2 regions of the Halalkalibacter sp. AB-rgal2 genome follow, and region 2 is predicted to be linked to the other one. Evidence: riboswitches for the same ligand, from Rfam matches in the RefSeq annotation. Region 2 holds a riboswitch; the other holds the start of a gene.
What was found. Region 2 has a riboswitch for cyclic di-GMP ahead of ACERJO_RS13490 (hypothetical protein). Riboswitches for the same ligand answer to the same signal wherever they lie in the genome.
Positions count from the first base shown of each region.

Region 1: it holds a riboswitch for cyclic di-GMP, as region 2 does, so the genes downstream of both, ACERJO_RS12075 (anti-repressor SinI family protein) here and ACERJO_RS13490 (hypothetical protein) in region 2, are expected to answer to the same signal.

Region 1 covers NZ_JBGUAV010000013.1:68,639-77,448, reverse strand. Annotated here, with positions in the region: gene ACERJO_RS12105 (flotillin family protein) at 1-922, shown strand, start outside; gene ACERJO_RS12100 (FixH family protein) at 1,060-1,566, opposite strand; gene ACERJO_RS12095 (GNAT family N-acetyltransferase) at 1,714-3,219, opposite strand; gene ACERJO_RS12090 (chemotaxis protein CheX) at 3,411-3,869, opposite strand; gene ACERJO_RS12085 (DUF2225 domain-containing protein) at 3,928-4,617, opposite strand; partial or broken gene ACERJO_RS12080 (manganese catalase family protein) at 4,785-4,877, opposite strand; cyclic di-GMP riboswitch class I at 5,179-5,262, shown strand; gene ACERJO_RS12075 (anti-repressor SinI family protein) at 5,281-5,454, shown strand; gene ACERJO_RS12070 (ABC transporter ATP-binding protein) at 5,765-7,567, opposite strand; gene ACERJO_RS12065 (nucleotidyltransferase domain-containing protein) at 7,578-8,744, opposite strand; gene ACERJO_RS12060 (lasso peptide biosynthesis B2 protein) at 8,741-8,810, opposite strand, start outside.
Region 2 covers NZ_JBGUAV010000017.1:2,871-11,680, forward strand. Annotated here, with positions in the region: gene gerD (spore germination lipoprotein GerD) at 1-473, shown strand, start outside; gene ACERJO_RS13475 (Mrp/NBP35 family ATP-binding protein) at 1,010-2,062, opposite strand; gene cwlD (N-acetylmuramoyl-L-alanine amidase CwlD) at 2,161-2,874, opposite strand; gene ACERJO_RS13485 (YbaK family protein) at 3,317-3,757, opposite strand; gene ACERJO_RS13490 (hypothetical protein) at 3,936-4,196, opposite strand; cyclic di-GMP riboswitch class I at 4,360-4,446, opposite strand; gene ACERJO_RS13495 (methyl-accepting chemotaxis protein) at 4,535-5,356, opposite strand; gene ACERJO_RS13500 (SDR family NAD(P)-dependent oxidoreductase) at 5,493-6,251, shown strand; gene ACERJO_RS13505 (FtsX-like permease family protein) at 6,353-6,934, opposite strand; gene ACERJO_RS13510 (ABC transporter permease) at 6,876-8,321, opposite strand; gene ACERJO_RS13515 (ABC transporter ATP-binding protein) at 8,311-8,810, opposite strand, start outside.

The DNA of each region.
Region 1 (8,810 bases), on a different contig from region 2:
ATACTTAGAAAACCTCGGACGCCCACGAATAGCTGAAATACGCAAAAAAGCGGAAATGGCCGAATCTGATGCTGAAAAGGAAACAAGAATTTACCGAGCGAAAAATGATCAAGAGGCACAAGATGAAGAAAACCGCCGTCAAACAGCTATTGCCGAATCTCGTAAAGAAAAAGATGTAAAGGAAGCACAAATTAAAGAAGAAACAGAGCGTGCCCGAGCAAAGTCAGAGCAATCCTACGAGTTAGAGAAAGCTAAGCTTGCTCAACAAGTGAAAGAAGAAGAAATGCAAATTCAATACATCGAACGACAGCGCCAAGTTCAATTGCAAGTTGAGGAACAAAAACGCCGTAAAGCTCTCGCTGATGCAGATGCTTATGATATTAAAGCAAAAGCAGAAGCAGAAGCAGAGAAAGCTAGAATTGATGGGGAAACAAAAGCGACCATTGAAAAACAAAAGGGGCTTGCAGAGGCTGAAGTTATTCGTGAGCGAGGTCGTGCGGAAGCAGAAGCTAAAGAACTTATGGCTCAAGCAATGGAGAAGTTTGGAGAAGCGGCAATTCTCGAAATGTTTATCCAAGTCCTTCCGAAATATGCACATGAAATTGCCAAACCTTTATCACAAATTGACGAAATGAAAGTATTTGATTTTGGTGGATCAGATTCAAATGGCGGAGCATCAAAAATTACTAATAATGTAACGAAAACAATGCTAGGTCTACAAGAAAGCTTAAAAGAAACGACTGGAATGGACCTTAAAGAAATGTTAGAAACTTACGTCTCAAGAGGTCGAAATCAGTTATTTGAAGAGATCAAAGAAACTGCTAGTACAACTGAACATTCTAATCTCGATCAAACTGCTGACTACGAGGAAAAGGAAATGTCCAATCTAGAAAAACAGCGAGAAGAAAACGTAGATTCCTAACATATAAATGGAGCGTTATGTTAGCTATTACAGGAATTTTAAGCAACTTTAAGCAACTTCATGAAAATGAAGTACCGATACCACCTGTAATGAGCTTTACATAGCGCTCTTTTAAGTCCGATTTGATCGCATCTCCGCTATTGACTTCTAATGATTTCTAGTTTTAAATCAGGTGGTAATGGCTGCCCTAGATGAAATAAGTCAGCTGGATCACGACGATTACGTGCCGCTATCTCGCCTTCAACTGAAAGAAACACTTGATTTTGATAAACATCCCTACCCTTTTTTGCATGGACAAGAGCAACCCACTGACCTGGAACCGAAAAGATCACGTCAGCTTCATATAATCCTTCACCTATTGAATGGAACGTCCTCTCAATTTGATGAACAGTATCTGGTCGATCAAAAACGACCGAAACCTCAGCACCTTCAATTGGTTCATTTCGCTCATCAACAATATAAAGGTGAATCGTTGATATGTTACCTGTATAATAGACATCCTCACTAATCGTCGTTACATTCCAATGGTCAATAAGCTTTTCATTAGGAAAAAGAACGATCAGAAATATAGCAAACCCAATTAAACAAACGATCCCAGCTACGACCACTGGCCATTCAAAGGACGTTTTTGTCGCAATTCTCATCTCTAACCTCCTTGCTGTCATATTCATCATTTCCAGCAAGAAGAAAACTTAAACAAAAAGAATATAGAAATGCGACTTTTAAAAACACTTTATTTTTCCCTTTTTATTAATCTGCTTTTTTATCGGCATAGGAAATTAATTAAATCGTTATTTCTGACGGTATTCAATCGAAAATATATCATGTCTACGATCTTTCAATTGTCTCACACTACCGGCTCGGCGATTTCTTCTTAATATTTCTAAATCAACATCACCTACAACAACCGTTTCAATATTCGGCTGGCACTCTCCGACAATTCCGTCACGAGCAAATGCAAAATCAGATGGGCTAAAGATCCCTGATTGTGCATATTGAATATCCATATTTTCTACATCAGTTAAGTTGCCCACTGTCCCGGACAAAACGGTATATACTTGGTTTTCAATCGCACGCGCTTGTGAACAGTACCGAACGCGTAAGTACCCTTGACGATCATCCGTACAAAATGGTGTGAAAATGATGTTTGCTCCTCGATCTACTGCAATACGCCCAAGTTCCGGAAACTCAATATCATAACAAATTTGTATCGCTATTTTTCCACAATCTGTATCAAAGACATTTACCTTGTCTCCACCTGAAATACCCCAAAAACGCTTTTCGTTCGGAGTAATGTGAAGCTTGTATTGCTTTTCAATCGTCCCATCTCTTCTAAACAGATATGAAATATTGAAGATTTTCCCTTCTTCTTCAACAAAGTGTGAACCACCAATAATATTTACATTGTATTTAACAGCTAAATTCGTAAACAAGTCTAAATAATCTTCAGTAAATTCAGTTAAGCGACGAATTGCCAAGCTCGGACTTTTTTCAGGTAGAAAGGACAATAGCTGTAATGTGAAAATTTCAGGAAATACAGCAAAATCAGACTGAAAGCTTGCCGCAACATCTGTATAGTACTCACATTGAATAGCGAAGTCTTCAAATGATGATATTTTTTTCATTTCATATTGAATCGTTGTAATTCGTACTGGAAAGGATGTCTTAAATTGACGTTTAGGCATCGTCGCACGATAATCAATATTATTCCATTCCATTAATGTCGCATTACGAAGGGATGCTTTATCGTCATGTAAATAATTTGGATTGACCCGCTTTAACGTAAAACCGTTCATCACCTGGAACGTCAAAACAGGGTCATAAATGTTATGCATCATCACTTCTTCCACATACTGTCTAGGCGTTAATTCTTTAGCGTACTTGTAATAATTCGGTATACGCCCCCCAATAATGATACTTTTTAAATTTAATTCTCTCGCCAAATCTTTTCGAGCCTCGTACAACCTCCTACCTATTTTCATTCGACGGTAATCAGGATGGACCATTACTTCAATACCATATAAATTATAGCCTTCAGGATCATGATTTGTAATGTATCCTTTGTCAGTAATCTCATTCCACGTGTGTTGGTCATCATACTCATCAAAGTTAATAATTAAGCTTGAGCATGAACCAATAATAATGCCATCATATTCAACACAAAATTGCCCTTCAGGAAAGTGCTCTAAATGGCTCTGCAAATGTTCTATTTTCCATGGCTCCATATTACGAAAGCACAATTTTTGCATTTCGATTATTTCTAAAAAATCACCTTCACGTATATTACGAAGAATCATTTTCTTTTCATATTTAGATACATCAATTTTGGACACGATGTCACTCCCTTAAATTACAACATTCATCAACTACCTATTTATTATAAGAAATATTCCTCATAATAACATACATTATATTGAAAGGTATATTGTACATTTACTTCTGCGATAAATTCTGATTTATAAAAAAAACCACCTTATAGGCGGTTTTATTACTCTTCCTTAACAGCGATATGCACTTTAATTGCTCCAATACTAGTAGTGAATGGAATTGTAACAAATGGTAATTTAGAATGAAATCTAGAATCTCCTTCATTGACTATCGGCGTTGTTACATCAATTGTACAGGCTTCCTTTGAAAGTTCGGTAGCAGTTGTCCCTGCTACCCAATTACCAAATTCTTGAACAGCACTCCAACCCATGTCATCAAGTTCTTGGATTTCCATACCACCCATCATCGTACCTACTATTTTCTTTGCTGTTTCTCCTGAAAACGTTACAATAATTTGACCTGTAAGTTCCCCTTTTATTCCTAGTATTACAGCCACATTGTTTGATGGAATTGATCCAGTACCTGCACTTGGTCTTTCTTGATTAATCTCTAAGCCAAAGTGATTTGTTAATATCTCTTTCGTCGCTCTACTTATTGCATTAACATGATTAACATTCACGTAACATTCCCCCAAAAGCACCACGACAACACACATGTCGAATAGTGACAGATAATTATTATGAAAGTTGTCGTTCCTTGTCGTTTTCACGAATAGCATACCATTGTTCACGTGCCATTTCTACTATTTTTTTCTCTTCGTGTTTATTTTTATGTTCAACAACCTTTGCTAAATATTTCAATGCATCTTCTGTATGTTCAACTCTTCTAGCAATTTCTCCAATCATGTATAACATCTTAATATCTGTCATCGTTGTACCATCGTAATCAGCTTCCAAATAAGACGCTTTGTACTTTTCTAACGCCTTCAACAAAAAACGCCTTTCTTCTTGTTCATCTTTTCTCATTCGACAAAGCCACCCTAATCTTAAACATAAACTTGCCATAACAATTGTTTTTTCCTTCTTTACCATCCCACTAATAACTGCCAATTTTGTAGCTTTAATAGCATCTACCACATGTCGTTCTTGTCCAAAATCTTGTACTGACCAACCTCTTAACTGTTCTTTAATGACATTTAGAGAATCACTATTAATGCTAGAAGAAAATGTATCCATAAAGGCAAATCCACAATTAGGACATACGATAGCCTCATATAGTAAAGGATGAATACTAGAGTCTTTATACTCAGTAAAAAAATCAGTATGAATATTTTCTACTTTCAAAAAACGAGTGCGCACTCGTTTAGTCGAGTGTTTATGAGCACATATTTGACAAACACTCTCTTTATCATATAACGGTGTCAGCATTTCATTCAATTTTATCACCTAGTCTATTTGTCTTTCTTTTATTTTAGTTCAAAAGTACCTATTATACTAGAGGGAAATGGAATTTTTCTTATACCTAAATAATCTGTCCTTCGTAAACTCTCATCTTATGTATTCTAGCACCACATTCCAAGAAAAAATTATGCAATAAATTCTTCAGCAGTAATACTAGCAACTAAATCATAAAACGGCTTAAACTTTTTCTTATTTCGAAAATTTAATGTTTGATACATGTAATTTTTTATGTCGACAGCTCCCAAATTTCCCGCCATTAACGTCTGGATGATCTGGCTTAGGAACTCAATAAGCAAAATTAAACTATCCCAATCCATCTATACAAAGTCACTTACTGTATGACGTATGATTGACGAAGTTTGTCTAATAACTCTATATTTGACCAATAATGATTATTTTTGATTTTGTTGATCAATGTCGGAATAATTGGAATAAAAATACTCTAAATGACATTCGAATTATGATATTATAATAGTACGATCAATTACCGTTCATTTCTTGAATTCATGCCCCTTTAAAAAAACAGAAATTAAGAAAAGGCAAACTTGTTGAAAGGCAAGGACGCAAAGCCACAGGTCTACGGAACCAAACTATGACGGCTGGGCTACCGATAAAGATGGAGGAATCTTGATGTTTGTATTACCCCTGGAGAATATTAAGGAAATTGATCAAGAGTGGGAACAATTAATGAAAGAGGCAAAGGAAATAGGGTTATCCCCCGAAGAAGTTCGCTTATTTCTTAAACAAGGCAGCAAACATTCTCTAACCGTACAAATGATACAACAATCAAACTCATTAGCTTAACTCGCTAGAGACAAAGTCTCCTCCGGAGGCTTTGTCAAACTCACCGCTGTTTTACTTCCTCCATCCATTCATATTTTTTCACTATGAGCCTTTTCTACTTCAATACAAAAAAGCCCGAACGGAGGACGCCCTCCATCCGAACTATGAGGTCATTTAAAAAGTTTGGTTTCTAACTTTTCCTGTCCCCTTTAAGCAATGTGCAAAACCATTGTCTGTTTTGAATAGATTGATATGAGTGAAGCCATTGCTAGTCAATTCAAAGGTACTGAAAATGTTGATTTGTACTTTTAAAGTGGCCTCAACTATATTATTAAGGAATCGCTTGCTTTTGGTTTTGTAATAGATGTCTAAATACTCCTTTTTCTTCTTCTGCCAATTTAGCATACTCACCTGACTGTATGATATGGCCATGTTCTAGTACAATCACTTGATCCGCATCACGTATCGTTGATAAACGATGAGCAATAACAATAATCGTCATACTTCCTTGTAAATGACGTAATGCCTCTTGAATCTTCTTCTCATTCTCTGAATCTAAGGCACTTGTTGCTTCATCCAAAATGAGAATAGTAGGCTTTCTTAAAATCGCGCGAGCTAAGACTAAACGTTGCCTTTCCCCTCCTGATAGCTTCATCCCACGATCACCAATTATCGTATCTAATTGGTTTGGTAACATTTTGACGAAATCAGCTGCCATTGAAAACTCTAACGCTTCCCACATCTCTTGTTCAGTAGCATGTGGAGCTACTAGCATTAAATTCTCCCGGATCGTTTCATTAAACAAAAAAGGTTCTTGTGGTACATAACTAATCGATTGTCGTAAATCCATTAATCGTTTTTCCGTTAATGGTAATCCATCTACCAAAACCTGCCCCTTTTGTGGTTTATTTAAGCCCATAAACAGATCAATCAAGGTGCTTTTACCTGCTCCAGAACGACCAACGACAGCTGTCATTTTATTAGCGGGTATTCGTACAGAAATGTTATGAAGTGCGTATATATTCGATTCACTTTCTCCTTCATCATTATATGAAAAATACACATTTTTACACTCAATATGATTATGAACATTAAGCCGAGTTCCTTTATCAAACTTGTGAAATTCCTTCAATTCTTCACACTCATGTTGAATGGCTTTCACGACTTCAAAAGCAGGTACCGTATTAGCAATCTGCTCCATAGATGCTTGAATATCTGTAACACGAGGCCACAGTCTAGAGAAAATCACAATAACAAGTAATAATTGTCCTCCTTGTGAATGAAACAAGTTAATCGAAAAAAAAATAAACATAGCCATTAAGCAGGCAGATGCGATTTTATAATACATTTGAGATGTAGCTTGTAATTTCGTATAGTTAACCTGCTCTTCTTTCATCTTCTTTGTAACCGAATCATACCAACTTAATCTATTTAGCTCTAGTGTGTTACTTTTAATATCTTTAATTCCATTTATTTGATCTGTTACACCAGCTAAATACGCCTTACTTAATTCATGATTACGACTTCCTAATCTCATTGAATTCGATAAAAACTTACGAGAAAAAAACAACAGTAGTAATCCACTTAAGAGTACAAACCCCGTAATAGTAGGTGATAACCAAAAAGCAATACTAATTTGAATCAGCGTAAAAATAAAAGACGAGACAAATTGTAAAAAGGTAAATGTTCCTGCTCCAACTTTCGTAATTTCATTTGTAAGTATATTTATTAAATCAGATTTTCTTTTTTTTACAAAAAATGCCCATTTCGCTTGAAGAATTAAACGATACGTTTCAAATCGTAAATATCGATAAAAACCGTTTGTGATTTCAGTATTCTTAACCGTTATGTAACGTTGTAAAACATTTTGAGCTATAACAATCATAACAAAAAGAAGTAAAATGATTGGAAGTCCGATCGATGACGGTATTTGTTCAAATGGTTCAAATAAAAAAGCAATTCTTGCAATCTCGCCTTGTAAAGGTAAAATTCCACTCATACTAATCATTGGAATTAACAATAGAATGCCAATACCCTCTAATAAGCTTATACATGACATCGCCATTAAGTTGACATAGAGCCCTTTACCACTATAAGAATGGATCTGTTTCACAAAATATATGATGGAGTTCATTTTTTCCCCCTTAAATACTCGCTACTCTTCGTGTTTTCCTCCATACCCATAGAAATGGACGCAATAGAAAATATAAATAATGTAATTTCCTTGGAAGCTTTAACGTTCGAGCATCTTCTGGGTAAGGGTATAGATAACCCATCATTACGACACACTTTTTCTTAAACGACATTAAGGAAAATAAGTAACGACGATTGTATACAGAGATTTCACGTGGTAGCGGTTCACTATGGGGATCAACTAAATCCTCTAAATAGTAGAGAACTGTCCTTGAAAGTCTTTCTGCTTTTCTATTCATCAAATGAGTGAGCTTCTCAGGAATCTTTGTACGAAACATTTCAGAAGTTAAAAATAGTGCCTGACCTGCAACTGCAGGATGATAGTATTGCTTAATATGAGCACACACTAACTCCCAATTAAGATCCATATGTAACATGTGATGAATATCTAACAACCAGCGTAGCCGAAACCAGCCATGTCTTGCACCATGTATAATAAGAAACACAAATAAATCTTCATACCCTAAACAATATACATGCCCATTTAACTGGCTATGTAGCCTTTTATTTGCCCAAAGTGTATTGAAGCTTATTTCCTTTCCAGGACCGGGATGTAACCTCCAATGAACTTCAAATTTCATACCACTTTCCTCATGCTTGTATACAGTGTGGTGCTGTCGCCATTTCCAATCATTTAAAATGGTCGGCAGTGGTTCCTCCCTAATAAATCCCTCCTCTTTAAGAAGCTGATCCATTTTAGATAATTCATTAATTGGTACTAATGCATCTAGATCTGAGGATGTCCTAAGAGATAGATCACCATATAATTCGGCTAGTATAGGGCCTTTCAAAAAAAGAACATGTAACTTTTGCTGAAAAAATCGAACACTCAACCTTTCCATTTCTGATGTGAAGTACAACATTTTAAACGTATTCGCTTGATACCTTTCTTCTAAAGCTGCCATAATTGTTTTCGGAAAATCTACATTACTACGCTTAATAATAGGATATAGCACTGGGTATAAACGATGATGAATCGCATAGTTCAAAAACCGATCCCAATTCCATTGTTTTTTTTTTGTATGCACCATATCAATATCCGTTTGATTCCTCACACATTTCAACAAATACCTACATTCTAACGATAATTTTTCTTCTAACCGATACTCGCTTCTCATACTCCTCTCCTACTCTCTTTTGCTATTATTTGCTTAGAAAAGGTTTGAACAACTGTATATCTCTCC
Region 2 (8,810 bases):
AGCAGGCCATCCAAGAGCTTCTAGCCGATGAGGAAGTTCGAAAAGAGCTTGTGTTAGAAGATACATTTGTTCGTGACACGATCCAACAAACACTGACGTCTGAAGAAGGAAGAACATTTTGGACTGAGGCAGTGAAAGACCCTGAATTTGCCAAAATCTATTCAGAAACGATGCAAACAGAAAATGAAGAAATGATTAAGGTATTAATGAAGGACCCCGAGTATCAATCCATGCTAATTGATGTCCTTCAAGACCCTGAAATGGAGCAAGCATTACTCGAATTAATGAAATCAAAAGAATATAGACAACAAGTGATGACCATTATTTCAGATGCTTTTGAAAGTCCCTATTTCGTAGCAAGGATTAATGAAATATTAATGGGAATAGCAGAGGAACAGCTCGATAAGCTTGTTGAAAAGCAGGACGAGCAGGAACAAGAGGGACAAGAGGGACAACAAGAACAATCTAGTTAATGCTTTAAGGAAAACCACGCAATGGGAGAGCACTGAAAAAGTTTGATTTTTAACTTTTTTAGTGTCCTCTAAGCAATGTGCGAAACCGTTGTCTGTTGAATGGGTTTCTCCTATCATGCGAGCAACGAGTGAGCCGTTTGCCTAAACAAAGGTACTGAAAAGTCGATTTGCCCTTTTTCATTGGCCTCTGCTGCGGTCTTTGCTTAATGGCTTCATACGTTACAAGGTCTTTTGGATAAGATCACGTGCTACAGGCGGTTCCTCATTCCGCTATTTCGACTATTTAGACTCATTTTGGACTCGTTTTAGTCGAATAGTGGAATGAGGGTTACCTTACTTTCTTCTCACCACTGTTTCAATCATTTAGCGGCAAGAGGATTCCCTTTAGTCTTTTTATTGGCGTTCCGAGGGGAAATGACTCTGTTCGCTACGCGTCTTGTTGCGAGAAAAGCACTCACCACAAGACTTTTATAAGATATAGCGACTACAATTGCTTCATTCAACAAGAGGACAATCCACCTTTTTTTAAACACCCTCTATAACGTTTTCTCGATCACTTTTTTCGAAATATCCATATAAATCTCTCCGATTGGATGAGTCTCCTCATACACCGAAGGAGCAAAGACATCCTCTCTTAGGTCCGGCTGCCCTAACGGAATACGCCCTAGCATGTCGGTTTTCAACTCCTCGACTAGTCGATCGCCGCCACCTTGTCCAAATACATATTCCTTCTCCCCTGTTAGCTTGCTTTGGAAATAGGCCATATTTTCTACGACCCCGAGGATTTCATGGTGGGTTTTGATAGCCATAGCACCTGCCCTTGCAGCAACAAACGCTGCTGTTGCGTGCGGTGTTGAAACAATGATCTCTTTTGAATGCGGGAGCATCGTATGAATATCAAGTGCCACATCACCTGTACCAGGAGGTAAATCAAGGATTAGATAATCGAGCTCCCCCCATTCGACCTCGGAGAAAAACTGATTAAGCATTTTGCCAAGCATAGGCCCACGCCAAATGACAGGAGCATTCCCTTCTACAAAAAAGCCCATTGAAATCACCTTAACACCAAATCGATCAACAGGATGAATTCGCTCATTGATCACCTGTGGACGCTCTTCAATCCCCATCATATCAGGAACGCTAAAGCCATAAATATCAGCATCAATAATCCCTACTTTTTTTCCGAGACGGGCAAGCGATACAGCTAGATTCACCGATACCGTTGATTTACCAACACCACCTTTACCACTCGTCACAGCAATAAATGTTGTGTTATTGCCTTCATCTAATAAGCTCTTTGCTTCACCGGGGTGGGGAAATCCCCCAAGCGCTTGAATTTCTTCTTCCTTCAATTCCTCAAATCGAAGACCTACTGAATCCACTCCCTCACCTTTTAACAATTGGACAATTTCTTGTTGAATGTCCATTTGTTCAGCTGTCCCTGTTTTAGCAAGAGCTACCTTTAAGCTAACGTGGTCACCGTTTATTTTAATTTCACGAATCCCATTCGTGTCGACAATACTTTTATTTAAATCACGATCTATTACTCCTTTAAGCCAACCTTTAATCTCTAATTCCGTAAAAGCCAAGTATGACACCATCCCTTTTTTAATAATATATACAGTATAGCACAAGCAGGAAAAGGGCTTCATTCTTTACGGTTCGCAATATTGAAGTGACCATAAAATCACAACGGGGGCTTCTCATTCGTATACATACGTAATAACCCTTGATAGATAGACGCTGCAATTTTCTGTTGGTATTCCTCCGTATTCAGCTGTTCCGATTCAAATGGGTTAGAAAGAAAACCCGCTTCAATTAATACACCTGGAATGGTTGCTTCTTTAATAACATATACGTTATGGATTGGCTTAGCTTGTCGAGTCGTATTTTCCAAATTAACCCGAAGCTCATCTTGGACAAACTTAGCCATAGGTTCATTTTCAGGAATCGCGCGATTATAAAAGACTTGCGCTCCGCTCCATTTAGGTGAAGGGATGGCATTTAAATGAATACTAACGAATAAATCTGCATCTGATTCATTAATCACTTCTACACGTCTTTTTAAATCTTGTATTTTACGATGGCGGATCTTCTGCGTATCAGCATCAGCAAGATCTCGATCTTCTTCACGCGTCATCAAAACAAGGGCTCCAGCTTCTTGTAAGTAGTCACGTAATTGCTCACTAATGGCCAATGTCACATCCTTCTCTAACACTCCGGCCTTCGAAACCGCTCCACCATCAATCCCTCCATGTCCTGGATCTATAATAATAACCTTCCCAGACAAAGGGAGGTTCCACGTTCCCCATGAATCGTTACTAACAAATTGATATTGAATCACACTTAATAAACACACAACACCGATGGCAAACATGACACCTTTTAACCATTTTCTTATCGTCACCGTATTCCCCCCTCGTCCCCGTCTACTTATGTATATTAGGACAAGTAAAAGAATATGAAGTGATTTTTAAGAAAAGCTGCTCAGCAGTCTTATCTTAATGCCGTCGTGCGAAGCACAACAGCAACGAACCGCATACAGCGCGGCCCCGCCTCCTCCTATCGTCTCCGCTTTCCATTGAGAGACAATAGGAGCGCGCAAAGAACAAAGGGAATCCTCATTCCTCTAAATCGGGCAAACCCCGCTCCCTAAGAAGAAAAAAGGAACCCTCATTCCTCTATTTGAGCTATATAAGACCAAAAGAGCAATAAAAGCTGAAATAGAGGAATCAGGAACCGTAACGACATGAATAAGTGAAGTAAAGGAAAAATAAAGGAATGAGGAACCATATACAGCACTTACTCACTCCCTCCTTCATTACATACTTCTACCCTCTTATCTAATGCAACCTCATCCGATAGCGCTTCTCTCCTTCACGAAAGCCTTTGATCCACCAATTATGAACAAAGGCATCGGTGGCTACCTTTAGCGAATCCAACACATATTCTGTATCAGTCAGCCAACCTTGCATCATATAGAACACCATATGGGTAATCTCCGTTAACTCCTCATCACAACGCTTTTTGACATCCATTTCACTCTCGCCATAATAACCAAATTTCGCGTAGTCCGCTCCTAACAAGTAAGCGTCAATCGCCATATCCATACAAGGATCAACTAAAAATGGATGGGAAAGCACATAAGCAGGAAAAACAGACTCAAAATGAAGCTGTACATCCTTTTTCAGCTCCTTTAATGATAAGCTCTTTAATACACTCCGCTCGAATTTCCACTGTTTCTCCCTTCGTTTATCCGCTAATGTTGTTACAACCGTTGTCACAAAATCCTCTCCTCTTGTTTTGTTTTCCTTAGTATGAGGAGTTGATCCATGACACATGCTGAGCAATCGTTGTCGGTTTTGGGTTTAATTACATAATAAAAGCTCTAGGTCTATCCAAAAAAAATAAGCTCCCAAAAGTCGTTTCACCTTTTAGGAACATTTTCTTCATCATTGTTATTCACTTCTTATTATAAATCAGTAGCTCCAGCTCTTCTCGATGCTTCTTTGCTTCTTCCTCCATTTGAGCCTTTTTCCGATTATTCATTTCTTCTTTTATGTATACCATCTCTGTCTTAATATCAGATGTTTTCTCAAATTCAAACGCATTTCGAGCAAATTTCAAGTCTGCCAATAAGTCGTTATAACGGGTAATGAGCTGTTCAATAGACCAATCAGTTAAATTCAATAACCTCTTCAAATTCGGTTCAACTTTATACATGTTCGTTCCCCTTCCTATTTTGGCCTTCTGTTTTTTACCACGGTCGGACTACCTAATGCCGTTCTATCTTAGATACAACAAACATTTATCATTAGGACATGTATTATTCACATAAAAAAAGCGGATACCCAAGAACATAGATATCCACTCTCATATCAGTCCCTTCGGCAACCCGGCTACCTTAGTATAATCCTACTTTAGGCCCGCGGCTTTGCGTCCTTATTTTTCAATAAGTTTGCTATTATCGTGAACAATTATTTATTTTATGTTTCAATTGTACCAATTATAAGTATAAAAATCAAAGGTTTTCTCTTACTTTAGATACATTTTCATCCTTGTTATAGGACGTTTGACTCCATATATGTCTTTAGTTTCTTTGATGTCTCCGTTAAGTTCTCAATTTCCGCCATAAATTCGGTTACGAGCTTCGCTTCTTCTTGAGAGCTTGTCGCAATTTCATGAAAATCCTCCTGCATCTGTTCAATCGAAGACTTAATAGCTGTTAATGTATCCTCTATGCTTAAAGTTGCGTTCTTTGAGTCAATCGCTAATTTTCTCACTTCATTTGCAACTACGCCAAAACCAGCACCTTCTTTACCTACCCGAGCAGCCTCGATTGCTGCATTTAAACCGAGTAAATTGGTTTGATCACTAATCCCTTTAATCGTACCAGTCACTTCCGTAATTTTCGATGAATGCTCTACTGTACTCTTTGTATTTTCATTAATTTGTTCAGTCGTTGCTGATAGCTCTTCAGAATGTGCAGCAATGTGTTGTACTTTTCCTAGTAACGAATCAGCTACCTTATCCATACTTAAAATAATTTCATTAAATACATCTTGATTTTTCGTGCTTACAGCAGCATTAACGGCTGCAATCACCTTGCCGTTCTCATCTTTAATTGGAAAGGAAATACTATTAAACGGCACCCCGAATTCTTCTGCCGGCACCTTTACAACCGTTGTCCCTTCTGCATTGACCATAGCAAAATTCAAATAGGCATCTGGCAGTGGATCTCCTGGTTTATGCTCGAAATTTAATTCAGCACTTGGTGAATAGAACAAATATTGCTTATCATCAAAAACTGTAATCATCGTTTCCTCTCGTAAGATCTCTTTTATATATGGTACTGATGTAATAAACGCTTGTACTTTATCCAACTAAAAAACTCCTTTTATTCTCAATATTATTGAACGTCACATATCAAATATCGACCTTTTTTCATAAAAAGTAAAGCATTTTACTGTATTTTTTTTAGTTCATATTGCATACTAAATCTGAAATGGAGGAATGAATATGGAACTATACAAAAATAAAGTAGCGATTATCACTGGAGCCGGTAGTGGAATTGGGCGTGCGACTTGCTTACTACTTGCAGAAAAGGGTGCACGTATAACAGTTGTTGATATTTCAAAAGAAGGCGGAGAAGAAACCGTATCTCTTATTCAAGAGCTCGGAGCAGAAGCCATCTTCGTTCAAGCAGATGTAGGCTCACGGGATGAAGTAAAACAATATGTCGATGAAACAGTAAAAGCCTTCGGAACGATTGATATGTTTTTCAATAACGCTGGAATAGAAGGGTCTGTTACGAAGTTAGCTGAATACCCTGATGACCTATTTGAAAAAGTGGTCGATATTAATCTTAAGGGTGTTTTCTACGGAATGAAATACGTTATTCAAGTAATGCTTGAAAATGGGGGAGGTTCGATTGTGAACACTGCTTCCAATGCTGGAATTGTCGGTACTCCAGGTGTGAGTCCTTATGCAGCAACAAAGCATGCTGTTGTCGGCTTAACCAAAACAGCTACGGGAGAATATGCGGGCCAAGGTATTCGCGTTAATGCCATTGCTCCAGGACCAACGGCAACAAAAATGATGGAGCGCTTCACCCAAGGTTCAGAAGAAGCAAAAGTAGCTGTCGAATCAGGCATTCCTGCTGGACGTTACGGTACACCAGAAGAGGTTGCGCATTTAGTCGTTTATTTATTAGGCGATCAGTCTGCGATTATTAACGGTGCCGTATATCCAATTGATGGTGGGTTAACGGCATTATAGGAGCTTTTTATGTTTTGTATTGCATGAAGGCAATGTGCCCTCATGCAATACGTATCTATGTGGACGAGTCCTTTCTTTGAAATCTTATACTTTCACCACATTCACAATGACCCCATCAATTCCTTCATAAACTTACGCTTCGCGAGCTGATAATACACGATTTGTAAGGTGAAATAAAAGAGCGCAACGATGATGAAATTCGTCGTAAGTAGAGTATTCTCCTTGATCCCTCCACCATCTTTAGCAAAAATAACAATATAGCTATAGGCAACGAGCAAGCCGTTAATTGGAGCGAAAAAGAAGAGCAAGCGTAGTTCTTTTGCAATATTTTTCCTTACTTCCTTTTCCGTTATTCCAATTTTGTATAGCTTTCCAAATGTTTGTCGCTCTTGCTCAATGTTCGAGAACACATTTAGGTACAATAGCATGAAGGTTGCGAGAAAGAATAATGCACCTAAGAAGCTCGACACAAAGAAGAGCAGCCCACCTGCTTTACGATTTAAATGATATTCCTCTATTTTAGAACGTGGCTTCATCACATCTTCCTCTGAAGCATAATACAGATACGACATTAACGGATCCCGTTCCATCTCACTATTCCCTGCTTGAAAACGCTCCTTTAGCTCATAGAAGGCATCCCCTGCTCCTTTCCAATCCGAAATGGAAATTCGATGTATACACATCAAGGCTCTCTTTAATGTTTGAGTAATCATCTGAATGCACAATTATAAAATCCGAAAAATACAGCGAAGAATGATCAAAAACGGGTGCGATTAACTTCTCCTTCATAGAGAATGATAAATCTTCATCAATCGAAATGGTCCTCTCAGCAAACTCACGATCATTTGCATATAATGAATCTGTGTTTTCAAAATAAATATATTCACCCTTACTTACAGACAATTCCTTTGAATATAATTGATTAAGCTCTTCAATCGAAATAAAGCTATAACGAATATAATCATCCCATTGAGGATGAGGCTCAAAGTAATCAACCACTTCTAATACATCGTGCTCCTCAATGACATGATCGTTTGTATGAAAAAGTTGCTCTAGCTCTTCATTAGAAATCGTATTTTTCATCGTCGTCTGAGGAAAGAAGACATCATATATATACCGTTCATCCGCTAGCTGTTCTGCAGACGAGTAGAAATAAAGGAGCATCGACGTATAGAAAATGGTTACCATTGCCATCGTTATAATTAACATAAAAATGCCTTTTAATTGTTTAAATTTATAGTCAACATTTGCTAAAAACAGCACCTGCCTATAATAGAAAGACTCTTTTTTCTTTGCAAGTTCAAGCATAACACTTCCTAGCTGAGATAAACTCAAATAAAGCCCAATCAATAAAACAACGGTCCCGACTAAAAGAACTGTACCATCATTAATGCTGTTATCCACCTCAGAAAAAAAGTAGTATTGCAGAGCTATTGAACCAATCACGAGCGCAATGCCGACACCACCAAGTAATGGACTACGTATTCGATTTCCCTCAGAGACCCTTCCATCTTTAAATGTCGTTGTAATCTCACTCCTGCTCGTCACGATTAATGAGTGACAAACAGCCCCTGAAAAAATAACGAGGAAGATTCCGATTGTCGCAGCAAACATCCTTCCATTTAATTCAAATGGCACATCATTTAAATCAATGACGTTCATAAGCAGAAGAAAGAACAATCGCGAAACGACGCTCCCTGACAATAATCCCGCCAAAAGTGATAGCACGGCAATCGCACCGTTTTCTAGCAGCAGAAGCTTACGAATATCTTTATCAGACATTCCTAACATCATGAAAAGACCAAATTCCTTTTTCCTTCTTTTAATAAAAATCGAATGGGCATAATTGATAAAGAAAACCGTAAATGCAAGTAACGCCACTGTAGGGATCATTAATACAGCTGAAATCGCCTCTTCTTCCATTTCATTTGCATGGACAATCGCTTCGTTAAAATAAATCGTTGAAAACATAAAAAAAACCGTCACAACAAAGCTATTACAAATAAAATAAAAGAGGTATTTCCTTTGATTCACCTTCGCCATTTTCCAAACAAGATCATTAAAGGTCATGGCTTCTTCCTCCTAGAACAGCAAGGTTATCCATAATATGATCGAGAAATTGTTTCCGGCTCCCTTTTTTCATAAGCTGAGAATGAATACGCCCATCCTTTATAAAAATTACCTTCTGACAATAACTCGCTGCGAAAACATCATGTGTTACCATTAAAATCGTCGTTTGCAATGTCGTTACGATGTCGTGAAAGCATTCTAATATAGCCGTCGAGGACTTCGAGTCTAAGTTCCCCGTCGGTTCATCCGCAAAAAGGATATCGGGATCATTCACTAACGCCCTACATACAGCAGCTCTTTGCTGTTGTCCCCCAGACACATGATAAGGGTATTTACCAGCAAGCTCACTTATCCCGAATAACCCCATGACATGTGCAGCCTTTTCGTTCATATACGAGGAATTCCTCTTTTCTAGAATCATCGGCAATATAATGTTTTCTTTGATCGTTAGACTATCAAGCAGATGAAACTCTTGAAACACAAAGCCTA